DNA from 4 places in the Pantoea deleyi genome. Region 1 is predicted to be linked to each of the others. Evidence: riboswitches for the same ligand, from Rfam matches in the RefSeq annotation. Region 1 holds a riboswitch; each other region holds the start of a gene.
The links. Region 1 has a riboswitch for thiamine pyrophosphate ahead of J1C59_RS19785 (TenA family protein). Riboswitches for the same ligand answer to the same signal wherever they lie in the genome.
Positions count from the first base shown of each region.

Region 2: it holds a riboswitch for thiamine pyrophosphate, as region 1 does, so the genes downstream of both, J1C59_RS20985 (FAD-dependent oxidoreductase) here and J1C59_RS19785 (TenA family protein) in region 1, are expected to answer to the same signal.
Region 3: it holds a riboswitch for thiamine pyrophosphate, as region 1 does, so the genes downstream of both, thiC (phosphomethylpyrimidine synthase ThiC) here and J1C59_RS19785 (TenA family protein) in region 1, are expected to answer to the same signal.
Region 4: it holds a riboswitch for thiamine pyrophosphate, as region 1 does, so the genes downstream of both, thiB (thiamine ABC transporter substrate binding subunit) here and J1C59_RS19785 (TenA family protein) in region 1, are expected to answer to the same signal.

Region 1 is NZ_CP071407.1:95,496-100,811, reverse strand. Features, by position in the region: gene ascF (PTS cellobiose/arbutin/salicin transporter subunit IIBC) at 1-2, shown strand, start outside; gene J1C59_RS19790 (6-phospho-beta-glucosidase) at 40-1,470, shown strand; TPP riboswitch at 1,561-1,663, shown strand; gene J1C59_RS19785 (TenA family protein) at 1,734-2,435, shown strand; gene J1C59_RS19780 (ABC transporter ATP-binding protein) at 2,432-3,172, shown strand; gene J1C59_RS19775 (ABC transporter permease) at 3,169-3,930, shown strand; gene J1C59_RS19770 (ABC transporter substrate-binding protein) at 3,954-4,889, shown strand; gene J1C59_RS19765 (sensor domain-containing phosphodiesterase) at 4,923-5,316, opposite strand, start outside.
Region 2 is NZ_CP071407.1:373,870-379,185, reverse strand. Features, by position in the region: gene J1C59_RS21000 (P-loop NTPase family protein) at 1-283, opposite strand, end outside; gene J1C59_RS20995 (alkene reductase) at 652-1,770, shown strand; gene J1C59_RS20990 (ArsR/SmtB family transcription factor) at 1,787-2,101, shown strand; TPP riboswitch at 2,223-2,342, shown strand; gene J1C59_RS20985 (FAD-dependent oxidoreductase) at 2,468-3,406, shown strand; gene thiS (sulfur carrier protein ThiS) at 3,396-3,593, shown strand; gene J1C59_RS20975 (thiazole synthase) at 3,596-4,354, shown strand; gene J1C59_RS20970 (HesA/MoeB/ThiF family protein) at 4,364-5,316, shown strand, end outside.
Region 3 is NZ_CP071405.1:3,795,457-3,800,772, forward strand. Features, by position in the region: gene hemE (uroporphyrinogen decarboxylase) at 1-142, opposite strand, end outside; gene nudC (NAD(+) diphosphatase) at 183-953, opposite strand; gene rsd (sigma D regulator) at 1,043-1,549, shown strand; TPP riboswitch at 1,701-1,801, shown strand; gene thiC (phosphomethylpyrimidine synthase ThiC) at 1,889-3,811, shown strand; gene thiE (thiamine phosphate synthase) at 3,814-4,449, shown strand; gene J1C59_RS17845 (aminotransferase-like domain-containing protein) at 4,629-5,316, opposite strand, start outside.
Region 4 is NZ_CP071405.1:3,275,519-3,280,834, forward strand. Features, by position in the region: gene J1C59_RS15520 (MFS transporter) at 1-329, opposite strand, end outside; gene sgrR (HTH-type transcriptional regulator SgrR) at 582-2,249, shown strand; TPP riboswitch at 2,285-2,387, shown strand; gene thiB (thiamine ABC transporter substrate binding subunit) at 2,434-3,420, shown strand; gene thiP (thiamine/thiamine pyrophosphate ABC transporter permease ThiP) at 3,396-5,006, shown strand; gene thiQ (thiamine ABC transporter ATP-binding protein ThiQ) at 4,990-5,316, shown strand, end outside.

The DNA.
Region 1 (5,316 bases):
AAAGGCTCCGGTCAACGTGACCAGAACAAAGAGGATTGCATGTCTGAATCAAGGTTTCCGCAAGGATTTTTATGGGGTGGCGCGCTGGCCGCGAACCAGAGTGAAGGCGGTTTTCGCGAAGGCGGAAAAGGCTTAACCACCGTGGATATGATCCCGCACGGGCCGCACCGTATGCCGGTCAAGCTGGGGCTGGAAAAGCGGTTTACCCTGCGTGACGATGAGTTCTATCCCAGCCATGAGGCTATCGATTTCTATCACCGCTATCGGGAAGATATTGCGCTGATGGCGGAGATGGGGTTCAGCGTATTCCGCACCTCGATTGCCTGGAGTCGGCTCTATCCCAACGGCGACGAACCGGAGCCGAATCCGGCGGGCATCGCTTTTTATCGCGCGGTGTTTGAGGAGTGCCGGAAACATCATATCGAACCGCTGGTGACGCTCTGCCATTTCGATGTGCCGATGCATCTGGTCACCGAATATGGCTCATGGCGAAACCGGAAGATGGTCGACTTCTTTGCCCGCTACGCCCGCACCTGCTTCGAGGCGTTTGATGGCCTGGTGAAATACTGGCTGACCTTTAACGAGATCAACATCCTGCTGCACAGTCCGTTTTCCGGCGCGGGGCTGGTGTTCGAACCCGGCGAGAATCAGGAGCAGGTGAAGTATCAGGCGGCGCATCATGAGCTGGTCGCCAGCGCATGGGTGACACGCATCGCGCATGAGGTGAACCCGGCGAATCAGGTCGGCTGCATGCTGGCTGGCGGAAACTTCTACCCCTGGTCCAGCAAGCCGGAAGATGTCTGGGCGGCGCTGGAAAAGGATCGCGAGAATCTCTTCTTTATCGATGTGCAGGCGCGGGGCGCGTACCCCGCCTACGCCGCCCGCCTGTTCCGGGAAAAGGGGATCACCCTTGATATCGCCGACGGGGATGATGAGATCCTGAAGCACAGCGTCGATTTTGTCTCGTTCAGCTATTACGCCTCACGCTGCGCCTCGGCAGAGATGAACGAGCAGAACAGCAGCGCCGCCAATGTGGTGAAATCCCTGACTAACCCGCATGTGCCGCGCAGCGAGTGGGGCTGGGGCATCGATCCGCTCGGCTTACGCATCACCATGAACATGATGTATGACCGCTACCAGAAGCCGCTGTTCCTGGTGGAAAATGGCCTGGGCGCGCGTGACGAACCCGACGATAACGGCGAAATTCGCGACGACTACCGCATTAGCTATCTTCGTGAACATATTCGCGCGATGGGCGATGCGATAGAGGATGGCGTGCCGGTGCTGGGCTACACCAGCTGGGGCTGCATCGATCTGGTGGCGGCCTCGACCGGTGAGATGAGCAAACGCTACGGGTTTGTCTACGTTGACCGCGACGATCGCGGAAACGGCACGCTGGCACGCACGCGCAAGAAGTCATTCTGGTGGTACAGGAAAGTGATCGCCAGCAACGGCAGCGATCTGGAGTGACACCGTCACTGAATGCCGGCAACCGCAGAGGCTGAGACGCGATTGCGGCGTCTGTGCCGATTGTGCTCCGGCAGGAATTATCGTATAACCAATGTCTCCGAGGGGTGTCCTGTAACGGGCTGAGATGGCGTAAGCCGAACCCTTTGAACCTGATCTGGGTCATGCCAGCGAAGGGACGGGTCGGCAGAATCTACTGCCTCATTGCCTGCATTATCCCCTGTTCCAGACCGTATGCCCGGATCTCCCTGACTACCGGAGATCCTATGTCACATCCGCTTTTCGACACCGGCTTTTATGGCCGTCTGCGCCAGCAGGCGGGTCCGCACTGGCACGCCTATGTTGCGCACGACTTTGTGCAGCAACTCGGCCAGGGCACGCTGCCTGTCGCCGCCTTTCGCCATTATCTGGTGCAGGACTATCAGTTTCTGCTGCATTTTGCCCGCGCCTGGGGCCTGCTGATCAGTAAACTCGCCGACCCTGACGCGCTGCGCCATGCGACCGCCTCGCTTAACGCCATCATCAGTGAACTGCCGTTGCATCAGGCCTACTGCCGGCAATGGGGCATCAGCGAAGCGGCGATGGCAGACGAACCCGAAGCGATGGAGACGCTGAACTACACCCGCTATGTGCTGGATGTCGGCCACACCGGCGATGCGCTGGCGCTGCTGACGGCGCTGATGCCGTGCGTCGCCGGGTACGCGGAGATCGGCCTGAGCCTGCTGCACGACCCGGCGACCCGCTTTGAGGGCAACCCCTATGCGGCGTGGATCAGGAACTACGGGGATGAAAACTATCTGGCGGGCGTTCGCCGCTCGCTTTCCCTGTTTGAACGTCTGGCAGATGAAGGTGCCGGGGAAGCACGTTTTCTCCGGCTGACGGCGATCTTCACCACCGCAACGCGGCTCGAATCAGCCTTCTGGCAGATGGGCCTGAACTATGCCTCCAGCCCGGCGCACGGCGCATGAGGGGCGCGACCCCACCTGTCGCGCCGGGGATTTCGGTGCGTCAGCTCAGCCTGTGTTTCGGGCAGCGACCGCTCTTCAGCCAGCTCGACCTGGCGATTGCGGGCGGGGAGATCACCGCGCTGCTCGGTGCCAGCGGCGTCGGTAAAAGCAGCCTGATGCGGGTTATCGCGGGCCTGACACCGCCCACCGCTGGACAGGTCAGCGGCAGTGACGGCCTGCCGCTGGGCGGCCGCATCGCCTGGATGGGTCAGCAGGATCTGCTCTACCCCTGGCTGACGATAGAACAGAATGTCTGCCTCGCCAGCCGCCTGCGCGGGGAAAAGCCCGACCGCGACCGGGCGCAGCATCTGCTGGCGCGGGTCGGGCTGAGCCAGTGCGCCCGCGCACGGCCCGCGACGCTCTCCGGCGGAATGCGGCAGCGTGCGGCACTGGCGCGGACGCTCTACACCCGCCAGCCCATTGTCCTGATGGATGAGCCTTTCTCGGCACTGGATGCCCTGACCCGCAGTCAGATTCAGACGCTGGCGGCCGACGTGCTGACAGGTCACACCGTTCTGCTGATTACCCATGATGTCGCGGAGGCCTGTCGGCTCGCACACCATTGTCTGGTAATCAGTCCGGCGGGTGTGGAAGCCTGTGCGCCCCTGGCGGGCGCCCCCCCGCGCGCCGCCGATGACCTCCACGTCATTCAGCGTCAGGCCACGCTGCTGAAACAGCTAAGCGGGGTAGCCGGATGAAATTACAGGCAGGCTTTTCCGGTCTTCGCCGTGCCCTGATACTCGCCACCGGGCTGATCGCGGCGTGGTGGCTGGCCACGCTCACCGCCGTGCCAGCCTTTCTGCTGCCCTCACCCGCGTCGGTCGCCGCCGCGCTGTGGCAGAACGCGGACTATTTAACCCATCACACGCTGATCACCCTGTCCGAAATCCTCAGCGGCATGGCTGCCGGTGTGCTGCTGGGCGGCGCACTGGCGCTGGGTATGACCTTTTCGCCGGGGCTGCGGCGCTGGATGATGCCGCTGGTAATCAGCAGCCAGGCGATCCCGGTGTTTGCTCTGGCTCCCCTGCTGGTGCTCTGGTTTGGCTTCGGCATGGGGGCCAAAGTGGCGATGGCGATACTGGTGATCTTCTTTCCCGTGACCTCCACCTTTTTCGACGGCCTGCGTCGCGTCCCGCCCGGCTACCTCGATCTGGCCCGCACGATGGGCGCGTCACAGGGGGCGCAGCTAGGGCATGTCCGGCTGCCCGCCGCGTTGCCCGCGCTGGGTTCCGGCCTGCGCATGGCCGCCGCCGTCGCGCCCATCGGCGCCATCATTGGCGAATGGGTCGGTTCCGCGGAAGGGCTGGGATACGTAATGCTGAACGCCAATGCCCGGATGCAGAGTGATCTCTGTTTCGCCGCCCTGTTTATTCTGGTGCTGATGACGCTGGCCCTGTGGCTGATCCTCGATCGTCTGCTGCGCCGCCTGATCGCCTGGGCACCGGAAACGCCTTAATGACCTCACTGATGAGAAACCCCATGACAAAAATGCCCCTGTTTACCCTGCTGTTCAGCGCCTCTCTCGCCGCTCAGGCGCAGACGATGGAAAAACTGACGCTGGTGCTCGACTGGTATATCAATCCCGATCACGCGCCTCTGATGGTGGCCCAGCAGAGCGGGGCCTTTGCCGCTGAGGGGCTGGAGGTGACGATGATCCCGCCCTCCGACCCTGCGCTGCCGCCGCGTCTGGTGGCCGCGAAGCAGGCCGACCTGGCCATCACCTATCAGCCGCAGCTGCACTTCTTTGCCGATCAGGGCCTGCCGCTGATGCGGGTCGGCACGCTGGTGAATACGCCTCTGAACACCCTGATGACGCTGGATAAATCCATCCGGCAGCCGGGCGATTTAAAAGGCAAGCGCATCGGCTACTCCGTCAGCGGCATCGAACAGGCGACGCTGGCGACCATGCTGGCGCACAACGGCACGGCCAGCGACCAGGTGAAACTGGTTAACGTCAATTTTCAGCTGACCAGCGCTCTGCTGACCGGCCAGGTGGACGCGGTGATCGGCGGCTATCGCAATATTGAGGCGCTGGAACTGAAGCAGCAGGGAAAAGATCCGGTGGTCTTCAACATCGAGGATTATGGAGTACCGGCCTATGACGAGCTGATCATCGTCGCCAACCGGGATGAGGCGCATGCAGAGAAGATCCGAAAATTCCTGCGCGCGCTGAAGAAGGGGAATGCGGAGCTGCAGGCGCATCCTGAAGCGAGCTGGCAGGCGTTTGCCCGCCTGCATCCGGAACTGAACACACCGCTGAATCACGAGGCCTGGCGCGCCACGCTGCCGCGGTTTGCGACCGATCCGGCAAAACTGGATCGCGCCCGCTATCAGGCCTATGAGCAGTTTCTGTTTGCGAACAAACTGATTAAAAAAATCACGCCGGTTGAGCGTTACGCCACCGGCAGTGAGTGAGAAACCCGCCCGCAGCCCGCGCTGCGGGCGGATTCAGGCGGGCGACTTCGGCAGAAGCCAGTGCTCTATGTCGCTGGCGGGCAGCGGTTTCGAGAAGAAGTAGCCCTGGATTTGATCGCAGCCGTAGGTTTTCAGCAACGCCAGCGTGGACTCGGACTCGACGCCTTCCGCAAGCACGGTGTAGTTCAGCTCTTTCAGCATCTGAATGATGCATCTGACGATGATTTTTGACGCCTCATCCTCACACATCCGCGAGATCAGCGAGCGATCGATTTTGATCACATCCAGCGGGATATCCTGCAGATAGCTGATATTACTGTAACCCACGCCGAAATCGTCCAGGGAGATGACGAAACCGTGCGATTTCAGCGCGGTCAGCCCGTCGATCCCCACATTGCTGCGGGTGATCAGTTCATTCTCCAGACAT
Region 2 (5,316 bases), 170 kb from region 1:
TCAGCCCCGTGGCGCGAGCGAGTCGCTCTTCAATGCATCGGGTGTAATTTCCCTCGATCACCCATCTCTCCTGCCTCACCGCTTCAGTATGCAGCTGCAAAAATTCGGCTGTGGCTCTGGGTTGCCACTGACTTCCCGGCACATGGTGAAGCTGATCAAGATAGACGGCGGGTAACGCGGTTTTGCGGGAAATCGCCTCTGCCAGGGTCGATTTTCCACTGTTCGATGGCCCCATAATAGAGATACGTGGTCCGAGCGCGTCTAACGCGAGGGGGTTATTCACGACGTTTCCTCTGGCTGAATCCTGCGGAAGGAAGCGCGCAGAAACCGTGTCTCTGTCGCGCACGACTCAAGGCGATGACCATAATAAGCGACAAAAGGGCGATTCGTCACAATACGCGGATGCGGGGTGCACAGGAGAGGCGGATGAGGACGCCGTCCGTCTGCGGAAAACCTCTGTCGTGTGCGTCCGCCGGGACAGGCGTTCGCTTAAAAGCGGTGTTAATGCTTCGCCTCATCCTGCCGCTGAAACAGGCTGGATATCAGCGGGTGCCCGTCCCGGCGAGCCTCAGATAAAAAAAGCGATTACACATTTACAAATTTAAATGTGTAAATATAATGACGGCTTTTCACGCATCCGAGGATTTTTTTATGCCGTCACTGTTCAGCCCCCTGACCCTGGGCGATCTCAGCCTTCGTAACCGCATCGTCCTGCCGCCGCTGACCCGCTGCCGCAGCGAACAGCCGGGCAATATCCCCGGCGAGATGATGGTGGAGTATTACCGCCAGCGTGCCAGTGCCGGGCTGATGATCACCGAAGGTACCCAGATTGAGCCACGCGGGCAGGGCTACGCCTGGACGCCGGGCATCCACAGTGAGGCGCAGATCGCGGGCTGGAAAAAGGTGACAGAGGCGGTGCATCAGCAGGGCGCCACGATTTTCTGCCAGCTCTGGCACGTAGGCCGCGTCTCTCACAATGCGCTTCAGCCGGGCAATGAGGCACCGGTTGCCCCCTCGGCCATCGCTGCCGATAACGTCCGGGTATTTATCGAAACCGGACCGGGTACCGGGATGCTGACCGCACCCAGCGAGCCACGCGAGCTGACCACCTGCGAAGTCAAAGAGATCGTGGCGCTCTACCGGCGTGCGGCGGAGAACGCTAAAGCTGCCGGATTCGACGGCGTTGAGCTGCATGCTGCCAACGGTTATCTGATCAACCAGTTTATTTCGGCGCAGACAAACTTCCGCACGGATGAATATGGCGGCTCGGCAGAGAAGCGTCTGCGCTTCCTGCGTGAAGTGGTTCAGGCCGTCAGCGCAGTCTTTGGCAGCCATCGGGTTGGCGTCCGGTTTGCGCCGCTGTTTTCGAGCACCGACGAAGAGCGCGTTTACCTCGGTCTGGTTGAACGCGATCCACACGCCACCTATATCCACGCTGCGCAGCTGCTGAATACGCTGGAAGTCGGCTATCTCTCCATCGCCGAAGCGGACTGGGATAACAGCCCGGCGATGCCGGAGAGTTTCCGCATCGCACTGCGCGACACCTTCCGTTCACCGATCATCTATTCCGGCCGCTACACCGCAGAGAAAGCGCAGCAGATGCTGGAAAAAGGCTGGGGTGATCTGTTTGGGTTTGGCCGCAGCTTCATCGCCAACCCCGATCTGCCTGCGCGTATCCGGTCGGGTTATGCCCTGAACGCGGTGGACCACGCCTCGCTGTATGGCGGCGGTGAGAAAGGGTATACTGACTATCCTTTTTACCCATCCTGATACTCTGTGAGGCGGCATGTCCCCGGAAAATGCCCTGAAGCTGCTGGCCAACCCGACGCGTGTGGCCGTGCTGAAGTGGCTTAAAGAACCTGACGAGGCGTTTGCGGGCTATTCGCAGCTCTATCCCTTCGATCAGTACGGTGTCTGCGCCAGCCTCATCCAGGACAAGGCGGGCTTATCACAGCCCGCCACCTCGTTATGCCTCAAGGCCCTGCAGAGTGCCGGTCTGGTCGAAGCCAGCAAAGTCGGTAAGTGGACCTACTACCGCCGCGCCGAACCGCGTATCCGCGAAGTCACTGAGACCCTGACACAGGCGCTGCAGGCGCTCTGATCGCCCTGGCGCCCTGGCGTCGTCAAACGAACCGGGGTTGCCTGTCTCTTTTCTTTCCCCGCGCTTTTCTGCCCCTGCTTTGTGCCCGCGTCTTGACGAACCCGCCCGCTTAACTTACAACTAGAGCCGTCAGGGGAGTCTCGCCGGAGAGACTGAGAGGCTAATAGCGCATCGCGCGGCTTAGCGACCCTTAGAACCTGACCCAGTTGATACTGGCGTAGGAAGACGGGTATCGCAGCCGATACTTGCCGCAGGGGCACATGCGCCTTTGCCTTTTCCCTCTGTATCACGGGTCTTCGTTAACCAAAACGAGGGCAATGTGAAAAATCTCATCCTGAAACCTTCTCTTCCTGCCGGATGGCGGTCATGAGCCGCTGGTCGGTGCTCGGCAGCGGCGTGGCCGGGCTGTGCGTCGCCACGCTGCTGATGGAGCGCGGAGAAACGGTCGAAATCATTACGCAGCCAGCGTGCCGTGCCGCGTCCCACTGGGCGGGCGGGATGCTCGCGCCCTGGTGCGAAGCCGAGAGTGCGCCGCCGGAGGTGATCACCTGGGGCCAGCACGCGGCCGGCTGGTGGGCGAAGCGCGTGGCGGGCGTAGCGCAGCAGGGCACGCTGGTAGTGGCGCCGCCGCGTGACAGTCGCGAACTCATTCGCTTTGCCAGCCTGACCCAGGCGCATCAGTGGGTCACGCCCGGCGAAATCGAGCCTGCGCTGGAAAACCGTTTTGCCCGCGGCCTGTTCTTTGCCCGGGAAGCGCATCTCGATCCACGCCGGGCGATGCAGCAGCTGCGCGACACCCTGCAGCAGGCGGGCGTTGCCTTTCACAGCGGACAACCTGCCGGAAAAATCATCGACTGCCGTGGCATTCACGCCGCCGCACAGCAGCCCGCACTGCGCGCGGTGCGGGGCGAAATGGTGATCCTGCAGACGTCCGACATCCAGCTTTCCCGTCCGGTACGGCTGCTGCATCCCCGTTTTCCCTGCTATCTGGTGCCGCGTGCCGGGGGGCACTTCATGCTGGGGGCGACCATGGTCGAAAGCCACGACAGCAGCCCGATTAGCGCCAGGGCGATGATGGAGTTGCTCAGCGCCGCCTACAGCCTGCATCCGGCGCTGGCCGAAGCCCGCATTGTGGAGAGCGGCACCGGTCTGCGTCCCGCCTACCGGCAGAACCTGCCGGAGGTGCGCTACGAAGAGGGCCGTTTTTCGCTGAATGGCCTCTACCGCCACGGCTTCCTGCTGGCCCCGATCATGGCTGAAAAACTTATGCTGCAACTGACTCAGGAGATGACACATGCGGGTTGAACTCAATGGACGCACAATCGAAACCGCTGCCAGCACGCTGGCAGAACTGATGACGGAGCAGCAGATCGATCCGCGCAGCGTCGCTACCGCCCTGAACGGTGCGTTTGTGCCGCGCAGCGGCTATGCCAGCCAGCAGCTTGAGGCGGGTTGTCAGGTCGAAGTTCTGTCACCGATGCAGGGAGGATAATCATGTTCTATCAGTTCGAACCTCAGTCGCGCTTCCTGCTCGGCACCGCCGGGTATCCCTCGCCGGAGATCCTTCACCAGGCGATCGACGCCTCCGGCACGGAAATCATTACCGTCAGCCTTCGCCGCGAGGGCAGCGAAGGCGGGGCTTTCCGCTCGCTGCTGCAACAGGTGAATAAACGGATTCTGCCCAACACCGCGGGCTGCCACACGGTCAAAGAGGCGGTGACGACGGCGCAGATGGCGCGCGAACTCTTCGGCACCCCGTGGATCAAGCTGGAGGTGATCGGTCACGCCGATACGCTGCAGCCCGACCCCTTTGCGCTGGTGGAAGCGGCCCGGATCCTCTGCGCGGAGGGTTTTCAGGTGTTTCCCTACACCACGGAAGATCTGATCGTGGGCGAAAAACTGCTGGAGGCGGGCTGCGAACTGCTGATGCCCTGGGGCGCGCCGATCGGCTCCGGCCAGGGACTGCGCAACATCGAAGGGCTGCGCGCCATGCGCGCCTGGTTCAGCGATGTGCCGCTGATTATCGATGCGGGCATTGGCGCACCGGGCCAGGCGGCGCAGGCGATGGAGATGGGCTTCGACGGCGTGCTGCTCAACACGGCGGTCGCCAAAGCACGCGATCCGGCGCGGATGGCCGGGGCCTTTGCCGCCGCGATTCACGGCGGACGCGAGGCATTTGAGGCGGGGCTGATGGAGCCTCGTGATATGGCATCGGCCTCGACGCCGATTTTCGGGCTGGCACAGTTCAGTTAAGGAGCGGCGATGGATCGTTATCAGCGACAGACCATGCTGCCGGAGATCGGCGACGCGGGCCAGCAGCGGCTGAGCCGGGCGCGGGTTCTGGTGGTGGGGGCGGGCGGACTCAGCGCGGCGCTGCTGCCGTTACTGGCGGGCGCGGGCACAGGCTTCATCCGTCTTTACGATGGTGACTGCGTCGAACTGCACAACCTTCATCGGCAGACGCTGTTCGGCGTTGAGGATGTGGGGCAGCCCAAAGCCCTGTGCGCGCAGCGCGCGCTGGCGGAGCGGAATCCGGCGTGTCGGGTGGAGGCGCATCCCTCTGCACTCAGCGCCAGTCAGTTGCCGCAGGCGCTGGAAGGGATCGATCTGGTGGTGGATGCGGCGGATAATTTTGCCATTACCTACCAGCTTTCCGATGCCTGCTACCCGCGAGGCGTGCCGCTGATCTGTGCGTCGGTGCTGGGACGCAAAGGTTACGTGGGGGGATTCTGCGGCGGCGCACCGGGCTACCGCGCGCTCTTTCCGCAGCTGCCGGCCGCCGCAGCGAACTGTAATACCGCTGGCGTAATGGGACCGGCTGTCGCGACGCTGGGGGCGATGCAGGCGCAGATGGCGCTGAGCGTTTTATTGGATCTGACGCCGTCGCCGCTGGGCTGCATGATCCACTGCGATTTTGTGGCGTGGCACATCCGGCGCTTCCGCTTTGACGATGCGCAGGAGCCTGACGGGCCCGTGACGCCTTTCATCGATCGATCGATGCTGACGGAAGCGGATTGCATCGTAGAGCTGCGTGATACGCAAGAGGCGCCGGCCAGCGTCGCCGGGCGGGTCGAGCGGATCCTGCCGCAGCAGATTGCGAGCTGGCAGCCGCCAGCGCATCAGCGCGTGGTCCTGGTCTGCGCCAGTGGGCTCCGTGCCGCCCAGGCGGCGGAAATTCTCGCCGCGCGGGGCGTCACCCGGCTGGCGCTGATAGC
Region 3 (5,316 bases), on a different replicon from region 1:
ACATAAAGTCACCCGCCTGGGCGCGCGTCGCTTTGTACTCCGGCAAATAGCGCCCGGCTTGTCGCATCATCCATACCGGCGTGACATCGACCGGCTGACGTAACAGGGCACGCAAATAACGATCGTTCTTCAGTTCACTCATCTCAACACTCTCTCAATAACAGGCGTGTAGTGTAGCACTTTCACGCTTCTGCGCGGCACAGGGCGACGGTATCTTCAATCAGGCGGCGTGCCACGGTGCCCGGCGGAGGCAGCAGCGGCAGATCGTCGAACCGGAACCAGGCCGCATCCAGCAGCTCTTTGCCGTCGTGCTGCAGATCGCCGCTCTCATACTCCGCCATAAAGGCGGTCATCAGCGATTGCGGGAAGGGCCACGGCTGGGAGGTCACGTAACGGACATTTTTGATGCGGATATTGCTCTCTTCCATCACCTCACGGGCGACGGCCTGCTCCAGCGTTTCGCCGACTTCGACAAACCCCGCCAGCACGGTGTAGACCTTGTTGCGATGCCGGGCATGGTTTGCCAGCAGGATCTCATCGCCGCGGCGGATAGCCACAATGATGCAGGGCGCGATCTGTGGATAGTAGCGTTCGCGGCAGTGACTGCACAGGCAGGCAAATTCATGTTTGCTGTGGTGCATTTCATGCCCGCAGTAGCCGCACCAGCGATGAGAGCGGTAGAACTCTGCCAGCTGCACGCCGCGCCCGGCCAGCTGAAACAGTTCCACATCCTGATCGATCAGCTGCCGTACCGAAAACATATCGGCTGGACGCGGCTCGCAAATCAGCCAGACTTTTTCACCCTGCCACTCCCCAATCGTCCGGGCTTTACTGCCCGTTAAGCCAAATTTTTCGGCGTTTCCGTGGGGTAAATCACCTTGTGGCAACCAAAGTTTCTGTTCATGGCTGACAATCCACCATCCAGCGTCTACGCTTGAGATTTCGCATTGCATTTATTTCGTCATCCTTAGCGTCAAATCGCACGCTGAAGCCCTGATGTTAAGTGTGTAGATAAACAACTATAACTCACATGGAGTTAGATATGCTTAACCAGTTAGAAGTCCTGGCTGAACGCGTAGGTGGCAGTAATGAACTGGTCGATTCATGGCTTGAAGCCCGTCGTCAGCTCCTGGTGAACTATTATCACCTCGTCGGTCTTAAACCCAACAAAGAGGCGCTGACGCGTCTGGATGAGCAGGCGCTGGACAACTTCTGTCACGGTCTGGTCGATTACCTCTCTGCAGGTCACTTCAGCATCTATGAGCGCGTCATCAACGAGATGAGTGGCGACAGCCCGATGATTGCCGCCGCGCAGATCTACCCGCCGCTGGAAGCGAACACCGAGCGTCTGATGCAGCTGTATGATGGTCACCTGCAGCAGGCGATTGACGATGAGAACTGCATGACCTTCCAGCAGGCGCTGTCCGAAGTGGGCGAAGTGCTGGAAGCGCGCTTTACGCTGGAAGATAAGCTGATTCAGCTTGCGTGGGATAATCAGCTGGCCAAACCGCCCGTTGCCAACGACAGCCAGATTGCCCGTCCGGCGTAATGCCGATTCACATCAGGGGTATTGTGATTATCCGGTAGCCCTTTTATGCTGAACAGGTTCTGAGGCCGGTACGCCAAAGGACCTTTTTTATTTGTGCGTTGAAATATCACGTTTTTACCGCTGAGGCCGCGCTAAGCGCCCGCGTAAAAACCGCTTCTTGTCGGAGTGCCCATCCGGGCTGAGACCGTTAATTCGGGATCCGCGGAACCTGATCAGGTTAGAACCTGCGAAGGGAACAAGAGTAATCAGTCGCTGTCTGCCAGCCGTTGTGCGCTGTCTGTACGCTTACTCCTTCCGAACTCCGGACAAGCATCGTTCCCCTTTAACAGGAAGATTGCTATGTCTGACCCTAAAATGACCCGTCGTGAACAACGCGCCCAGGCGCAGGAATTTATCCACTCCCTGCGGGGCGGCAGTGCGTTCCCCCGCTCCCGTCGTATCTGGATAACCGGCAGCCGGGACGATATCCGCGTGCCGATGCGGGAAATCGCGATGACGCCGACCCCTACCGGCGGCAGCAAAGACGCGCCACTCTATGAACAGAATGAAGCCGTGCCGGTCTATGACACGGCGGGTGCCTATGGCGACCCCGCCGCAGAGATCGACGTGCATCGGGGTCTGGCGAAGCTGCGCGCCGGCTGGATTGCTGAACGCGACGACAGTGAACCCCTAAGCCAGAACAGCTCCGGCTATACCCAGCAGCGACTGGCTGATGAGGGGCTGGACCACCTGCGCTTCGACCAGCTGCCAATCCCGCGACGCGCCCGGACAGGCCGCTGCGTCACGCAACTGCACTACGCCCGCCAGGGGATTGTTACCCCGGAGATGGAGTTCATCGCCCTGCGGGAAAATATGGGCCGGGATCGCATCCGCGCGGAGGTGCTGCTGCAACAGCATCCGGGCCACAGTTTTGGCGCACATCTGCCCGCTGCCATAACGCCCGAGTTCGTGCGGCAGGAGGTAGCGGCCGGTCGCGCCATCATCCCGGCCAATATCAACCACCCTGAATCGGAACCGATGATCATCGGCCGCAACTTTCTGGTAAAGGTCAACGCCAACATCGGCAATTCCGCGGTGACCTCTTCCATTGAAGAGGAAGTGGAGAAGCTGGTCTGGTCCACCCGCTGGGGCGCCGATACGGTGATGGATCTCTCCACCGGACGCTATATCCATGAAACGCGCGAATGGATCCTGCGCAACAGCCCGGTGCCCATCGGCACCGTCCCCATCTATCAGGCGCTGGAGAAAGTAAATGGCGTGGCCGAGTCACTGAACTGGGCGATCTTCCGGGATACGCTGCTTGAGCAGGCGGAACAGGGGGTGGATTACTTCACTATCCACGCGGGCGTGCTGCTGCGCTATGTGCCGATGACGGCGAAGCGGCTGACCGGCATTGTGTCACGCGGCGGTTCGATCATGGCGAAATGGTGCCTGTCGCACCATCAGGAGAACTTCCTCTATCAGCATTTCCGGGAAATCTGTGAAATCTGCGCCGCATATGACGTCTCCCTGTCGCTGGGTGACGGTTTACGTCCGGGTTCGATTCAGGATGCCAACGATGAGGCGCAGTTTGCCGAGCTGCGCACCCTGGGCGAACTGACCCGCATCGCCTGGGAATATGACGTTCAGGTGATGATTGAAGGGCCGGGCCATGTGCCGATGCATATGATCCGCCGCAACATGACCGAACAGCTCGACCTGTGCGATGAAGCGCCCTTCTACACGCTTGGCCCGCTGACTACCGATATCGCGCCCGGCTATGACCATTTCACTTCCGGTATCGGTGCCGCCATGATCGGCTGGTTTGGCTGCGCCATGCTCTGTTACGTTACCCCCAAAGAGCATCTGGGTCTGCCGAACAAGGAGGATGTGAAACAGGGATTGATTACCTACAAAATCGCGGCCCATGCCGCCGATCTGGCGAAAGGCCATCCGGGCGCGCAGATCCGCGATAACGCGATGTCCAAGGCGCGCTTTGAATTCCGCTGGGAGGACCAGTTCAATCTGGCCCTTGATCCCCACACTGCCCGGACGATGCATGACGAAACCCTGCCGCAGGAGTCGGGCAAGGTGGCGCACTTCTGCTCGATGTGTGGCCCGAAATTCTGCTCGATGAAAATTTCTCAGGAGGTGCGTGCGTTCGCCGCCCGCCAGGATACGCGCGCCGAGCCTGTCACCGTAGGCATGGCGCAGATGTCAGACCGATTTCGTCGCCACGGCGGTGAACTCTATCACCCCGCCGACACTCTGAAGGAGGATTAACGATGCCTGCATTTCCTGCTACCGCCCCGCGCCTGGGGCTTTATCCGGTGGTTGACAGCCCCGACTGGATCGCACGCCTGCTGGAGGCGGGCGTCCGCACGATCCAGCTGCGCATAAAAGATCAGCCCGAGGCGATCGCTGAGCCTGCCATCGCGCAGGCGATTGCGCTGGCTCAGCGCTACGATGCGCGCCTGTTTATCAACGATTACTGGGCGCTGGCGATAAAGCATCGGGCCTATGGCGTCCATCTGGGTCAGGAGGACCTGGATATCGCCGATCTTGACCGCATTCGGCAGGCCGGCTTACGGCTGGGGATCTCAACCCATGATGATGCGGAACTGGATCGCGCCCTGGCGATCCAGCCCTCTTACATCGCGCTGGGCCATATCTTCCCGACTCAGACCAAAGCGATGCCGTCTGCGCCACAGGGCCTCGAGCAGCTGAAACAGCATCTGGCCCGCCTGACCGACATCCCTACCGTGGCGATTGGCGGGATCTCGATAGCCCGTGCGCCCGGGGTGCTGGCCACTGGCGTGGGCAGCATTGCGGTGGTGAGCGCGATTACTCAGGCGGAGGACTGGCGTGCCGCAACCGCGACGCTGCTGGCGCTGACCGAAGGCGATGGGCAGGCATGCTGAGACCTGTCCCGCAGCGCGACGGCAAAACGGGTAACACCGGTACGCTCTGCGGAAAGCCTGTCGCAGAAGAGAACGTTGCCGCTGGCGTGTGCTGGTGCGGCAGCTTAACGTGGACGTCGTCAGGTTAAGGTTATCTGACCAAGGCCGGTTCACTCCTCTTGCCGGCCCTGCCTCCTTGTTCACGATGTCAGCGCGGAGGCCGGGCCTGGCGTCTCATGCTGGCAGGCGATCATCGCGCGTTCAACGGCCGCCCCGACCTGCGCCAGTGCCTGTTCAGTCTGTTCGGTAACGGGCAGGCCGTAGTTCAGACGCAGGCAGTTACGGTATTTACCTGAGGCGGAAAACAGCGAACCTACGGCGATCTGTATTTTCGACTCGCGCAGTTCACGGTTGAGCCGGACCGCATCGAAGGCGTCGGGAAGTTCGATCCACATCAGAAAACCGCCCTGAGGCCGCGACACGCAGATGCCACAGGGAAAGTAGTGGCGTACCCAGCAGCTGAAGCGTTCATAGTTGCGGTGATAGATCTGCCGCATCCGGCGCAGATGGGGCTGATAATGTCCCTGACGGATAAATTCGGAGACCGCATGCTGAGGCTGCGTGGCGGTGGAACCGGTGACGATATATTTCATATGCAGCACGCGATCGCGATAGCGGCCGGGAACCACCCAGCCGACCCGTAAACCCGGTGCCAGCGTTTTAGAAAAGGAGCTGCAGAGCAGAACCCGGCCGTCCAGATCAAACGCTTTAATGGCCGGTGGCCGTGGATAGTCCCAGGCCAGCTCACCATACACATCATCTTCAATGATCGCGGCATCGAACCGCTGCGCCAGCGCCAGCAACGCCCGCTTACGCGACTCCGGCATG
Region 4 (5,316 bases), on a different replicon from region 1:
CCCAGGGTGAGCAGCGTCAAGTAGTGTCGGGTAAAGGCGAACAGCAGCGCATTGGCCAGCGCCATCAGGCAGCAGAAGAGAATGATATGACGCCGGTCGCCTACACTGTCAGAGCGCTTTGCCACCAGCATACTCACCACGATCCCGGCCACCGCATTGATGGTAAAGAACAGGCCGACCCAGAAGGGGCGCGCCTGCACCTCGCGCGTCAGAAACAGGCTGAGGGTCGGCGCCTGCAATGCACCGGCCACGCCCAGCATAAAAGAGGCGACCATAAAGGCGAGATAAACCGGATTGATGCGGCGCTGCCGCGTTAACAGCGATTTCATAGCGAAATCCCTTACAGGACAAACGGGGAAAAAAAGAAGGGTAGACGATACCGCGCAGCATGAAAAAAGCCAGCAGAGATCCTCTGCTGGCGGTGAAAATGCACCCTACTCAGAAAAGCACCGCGCTGAAGCGCGACGTGAGGGTCGAACGCCATTCCCTGGGGAATGCCTCCCGCTCTTCCCATCGCACAAAGTTTGCTCTTAAAATGAGGCAGGAAAAACAGAGCGCTTTTCAGCGGGAGTTCCCCTTTTATGTCCTCATCACGTCTGAAGCAGCAGTTCATCCGCCTGTGGCAGAGCTGTCAGGGGCAGACGCAGGCGATCACCCTGAGCGAGCTGGCCGATCGGCTGCACTGCTCGCGCCGCCATATGCGCAACCTGCTCAACCGCATGCAGGCCGCAGGCTGGCTGATCTGGCAGGCTGAGGCCGGTCGCGGCAAACGCTCGGTGCTCACCTTCTGCTACACCGGGCTGGCCTTACAGCAGCAGCGCGCCGAGGATCTGCTGGATCAGGATCGTATCGATCAGCTGGTTCAGCTGGTCGGGGACAAAAATCAGGTACGCCAGATGATCGGCGCGCATCTGGGCCGCAGCTTCCGCCAGGGCAAGCATATCCTGCGGGTGCTCTACTACCGGCCGCTGCTCAACCTGCTGCCCGGCTCGCCGCTGCGACGCTCGGAGACCCATATTGCCCGCCAGATCTTCAACGGCCTGACGCGAATAAATGAGGAAAACGGGGAAGTCGAGCCGGACATTGCCCATCACTGGCAGCAGACCTCGCCGCTACACTGGCGCTTCTTTCTGCGTCCGGCGATTCGTTTTCATCACGGCAGAGAGCTGGAGATGGAGGATGTGCTGGCCACGCTGGCGCGTCAGCGCCCTCACCCGCTCTTCTCCCATATTGCAGAGATCGCCTCGCCCGCCCCCTGGACGCTCGACATCCACTTAAGCCAGCCCGACGCGTGGCTGCCCTGGCTGCTGGGCAGCGTGAGCGCGATGATCCTGCCACGCGAATGGCCCACCCTAGCCGATTTTGCCCGCCAGCCGGTGGGCACCGGCCCCTACCGGGTGATCCGCAATCAGGCGAGCCAGCTGAAAATTGAAGCCTTTGATGACTATTTTGGTTTTCGCGCCCTGATCGACGATGTCTCTATCTGGGTGCTGCCCGACATCAGCGATGAGCTGGTCTATGCCGGTGTCCGTCTGCAGGGCGACAGCGAGAGCGCTGATGAGGTTCAGGAGGAGAGTCGCCTGGAGGAGGGATGCTACTACCTGCTGTTCGACCAGCGTTCCGCGCAGGGCCGCGACGCGGCGGTCCGGCGCTGGGTGAGCTATCTGTTTAACCCCATCGCCCTGCTCAACCACGCGGGCGTCGGGTATCAGCGCTACTGGTTCCCGGCCTATGGCCTGCTGCCGCGCTGGCATCACCGCCGCGACCTGACGCCGGTTGAGAAGCCGCCCGGCCTGACCCACCTGACGCTGACCTGGTACAGCCAGCATGTGGAGCATGAAGGCATTGCCAATGCGCTGCGACCCCTGCTGGCTCAGCATGGCGTCACGCTGGTGACCCGCGAGATCGACTACGAGAGCTGGTATCAGGGCGAGGCGGAAAGTGACATCTGGCTCGGCAGCGTGAACTTCACCCTGCCGCTCAACTATTCGCTGTTCGCGCAGTTGTATGAGATCCCGCTGCTGCACCACTGCCTGCCCGTCGACTGGCAGGGCGATGCGGCGCGCTGGCGTGAGAAAACGCTGCCGCTGGCCGAATGGAGCAAACAGCTAGTCGAAGAGGCGGGCCTGCATCCGCTGTTTCACCACTGGCTGCTGCTCGAAGGTCAGCGCAGTATGCGCGGCGTGCGGATGAATACGCTGGGCTGGTTCGATTTTAAATCGGCCTGGTTCGCGCCACCCGCGCTGTAACGCTTTCGCCACGCCGATGAAATGACTAGAATGTGGCGTTCTCAACGGGGTGCCGCCTGCCACCAGCAAGCAGCTGAGAGAGACCCGTCGAACCTGATTCGGTTAATACCGACGTAGGGATTTGAGAGGCCTCAGTGCTCAGATCCTTTGCGACTCATCCCCTATTCTCCTGAAGGAGCGCAAAGTGTTAAAGAAAGTTCTGCCGGTCCTGCTGTTACTCTCCGCCCCCGTTCTGGCGGCAAAACCGGTTCTCACGGTCTACACCTACGACTCCTTCTCTGCCGACTGGGGCCCCGGCCCGGCGGTAAAAAAAGCCTTTGAAGCCCGCTGCAACTGCGAGCTGAAATTTGTCACGCTGGAAGATGGCGTCTCGCTGCTGAACCGCGTGAGGATGGAAGGCAAAAACAGCAAGGCGGATGTGGTGCTGGGGCTGGACAACAATCTGGTGCAGACGGCGCAGAAAACCGGCCTGTTCGCCAGCAGTCAGGTCGACACCACAAAATTAACCCTGCCCGGCGGCTGGCATGACACGACCTTCATCCCCTTTGACTATGGCTACTTCGCCTTTGTCTATGACAGGACCCGGCTGAAAAACCCGCCAAAAAGCCTGAAAGAGCTGGTCGACAGCCCGCAGAAGTGGCGGGTGATCTACGAAGATCCCCGCACCAGCACCCCCGGCTTAGGTCTGCTGCTCTGGATGCAGAAAGTCTATGGCGTTCAGGCACCGCAGGCGTGGCAGAAGCTGGCGCAGAAAACCGTGACGGTGACCAAAGGCTGGAGTGAGGCCTATGGCCTGTTCCTGAAAGGGGAAAGCGATCTGGTGCTGAGCTACACCACCTCACCGGCTTATCACATCATCGAAGAGAAGAAAGAGAACTATGCGGCCGCCCCGTTTGCCGAAGGCCACTATCTGCAGGTCGAAGTCGCCGCGCAGTTAGCCAGCAGCAGGCAGCCCGAGCTGGCGCAGCAGTTCATGACGTTTATGGTCTCCCCCGACTTCCAGCGCACCATTCCGACCGGTAACTGGATGTACCCGGTGACCGCCACGCCGCTGCCCGCCGGTTTTAACGCCCTGACGGTGCCCGCCACCGCGCTGCAGTTCTCGCCGGAAGAGGTCGCCAGCCAGCGCGCCGGCTGGATTAGCCAGTGGCAACGCGCAGTCAGTCGCTGATGCCGGGCTGGCTGCTGCCCGGATCGTTCGCCACGCTGCTGCTAACCCTGGTGGCGTTTCTGGCCTTCGGCGCACTCTGGAGCGCCGCACCGGAAACCGATCTGCGCAGCATGTTGCAGGATGATTACCTGCGCCATGTCATCGCGTTCTCATTCGGTCAGGCGCTGCTCTCCGCACTGCTGTCGCTGCTGCCCGCCCTGCCGCTGGCGCGGGCGCTCTATCGCCGCCGCTTTCCCGGCCGTCAGCTGTTGCTGCGCCTGTGCGCCATGACCCTGGTGCTGCCGGTGCTGGTGGCGATATTTGGTCTGCTGACGATTTACGGACGCACCGGCTGGCTGGCGCAGCTCTGCCAGTGGGCCGGGATCGGCTATCACTTCTCGCCCTACGGGCTGTCGGGCATCCTGCTGGCGCACGTCTTCTTTAACCTGCCGCTGGCGACGCGTCTGCTGCTGCAGGCGCTGGAGCAGATCCCGGCAGAGCAGCGTCAGCTGGCGGCTCAGCTTGGCCTGCGCGGCTGGCACCACTTTCGTCTGCTGGAGTGGCCGTGGCTGCGGCGTCAGCTGCTGCCTGCCGGGGCGCTGATCTTTATGCTCTGCTTTGCCAGCTTTGCCACCGTGCTGTCGCTGGGCGGCGGTCCGCAGGCGACCACTATCGAACTGGCGATCTTCCAGGCGCTGAGTTATGACTACGATCCCGGCCGCGCCGCCCTGCTGGCGATGATCCAGCTCGGCTGCTGCCTGACGCTGGTGCTGCTCAGTCAGCGCTTCAGCAAGGCGATCCCCGCCGGAAGCAGCCAGCTCAGCGGCTGGCGCGATCCGCAGGATTCGCGCGCGGCGCAGCTGATCGATACGCTGCTGATCCTGCTGGCGCTGCTCCTGCTGCTGCCCCCGCTGGCGGCGGTGATTGTCGAGGGGCTGCACGGCGGCGTGCGGGGCGCACTGGCGCAGCCAGCCCTCTGGCAGGCGACTTTTACCTCGCTGCGTATCGCCACCGGCGCGGGCCTGCTCTGTGTGGCGCTGACCATGATGCTGCTGTGGAGCAGCCGTGAGCTGCGGCTGCGTCAGCGCCCGGTGGCCGCTCAGTTGATCGACACCAGCGGGATGCTGATCCTGGCGATGCCCGGCATCGTCCTCGCCACCGGGTTTTTCCTGCTGTTCAACGCCACGATCGGCCTGCCCGATTCGGCAGAGGGGCTGGTGATCTTTACCAATGCGCTGATCGCCATTCCCTATGCCATGAAAGTGCTGGAAAACCCGATGCGGGATGTGGCGGAGCGTTACGGCAGACTCTGTGATTCGCTGGATATCCGCGGCTGGAACCGGCTGCGGCTGATTGAGCTGCGGGCGCTGAAGCGTCCGCTGGCGCAGGCGCTGGCCTTTGCCTGCGTCCTGTCGGTGGGCGATTTTGGCGTGGTCGCGCTGTTTGGCAGCGCCGACTTCCGCACGCTGCCGTTCTACCTTTATCAGCAGATAGGCGCCTATCGCGGCGCGGATGGCGCAGTCACCGCCCTGCTGCTGCTGCTGCTCTGCCTGTTGCTGTTTACGCTAATGGAAAAATTACCAGGTCGCCATGCTGACTCTCGATAACCTTACCTACCTCTATCAGCATCTGCCGATGCGCTTCAGCCTTACCGCCGCACGCGGCGAGCGCATCGCCATTCTCGGGCCCAGCGGCGCCGGTAAAAGTACCCTGCTGAGCCTGATCGCCGGCTTCCTGCCGGTGAACCAGGGTTCCCTGATCATCGACGGCCAGGATCATACGCACAGCGTCCCGGCCAGACGACCGGTCTCGATGCTGTTTCAGGAAAATAACCTCTTTCCGCACCTCAGCGTGGAGCAGAACATGGGGCTGGGGCTACATCCGGGATTAAAGCTCACGGCTTTGCAGCGTCAGGCA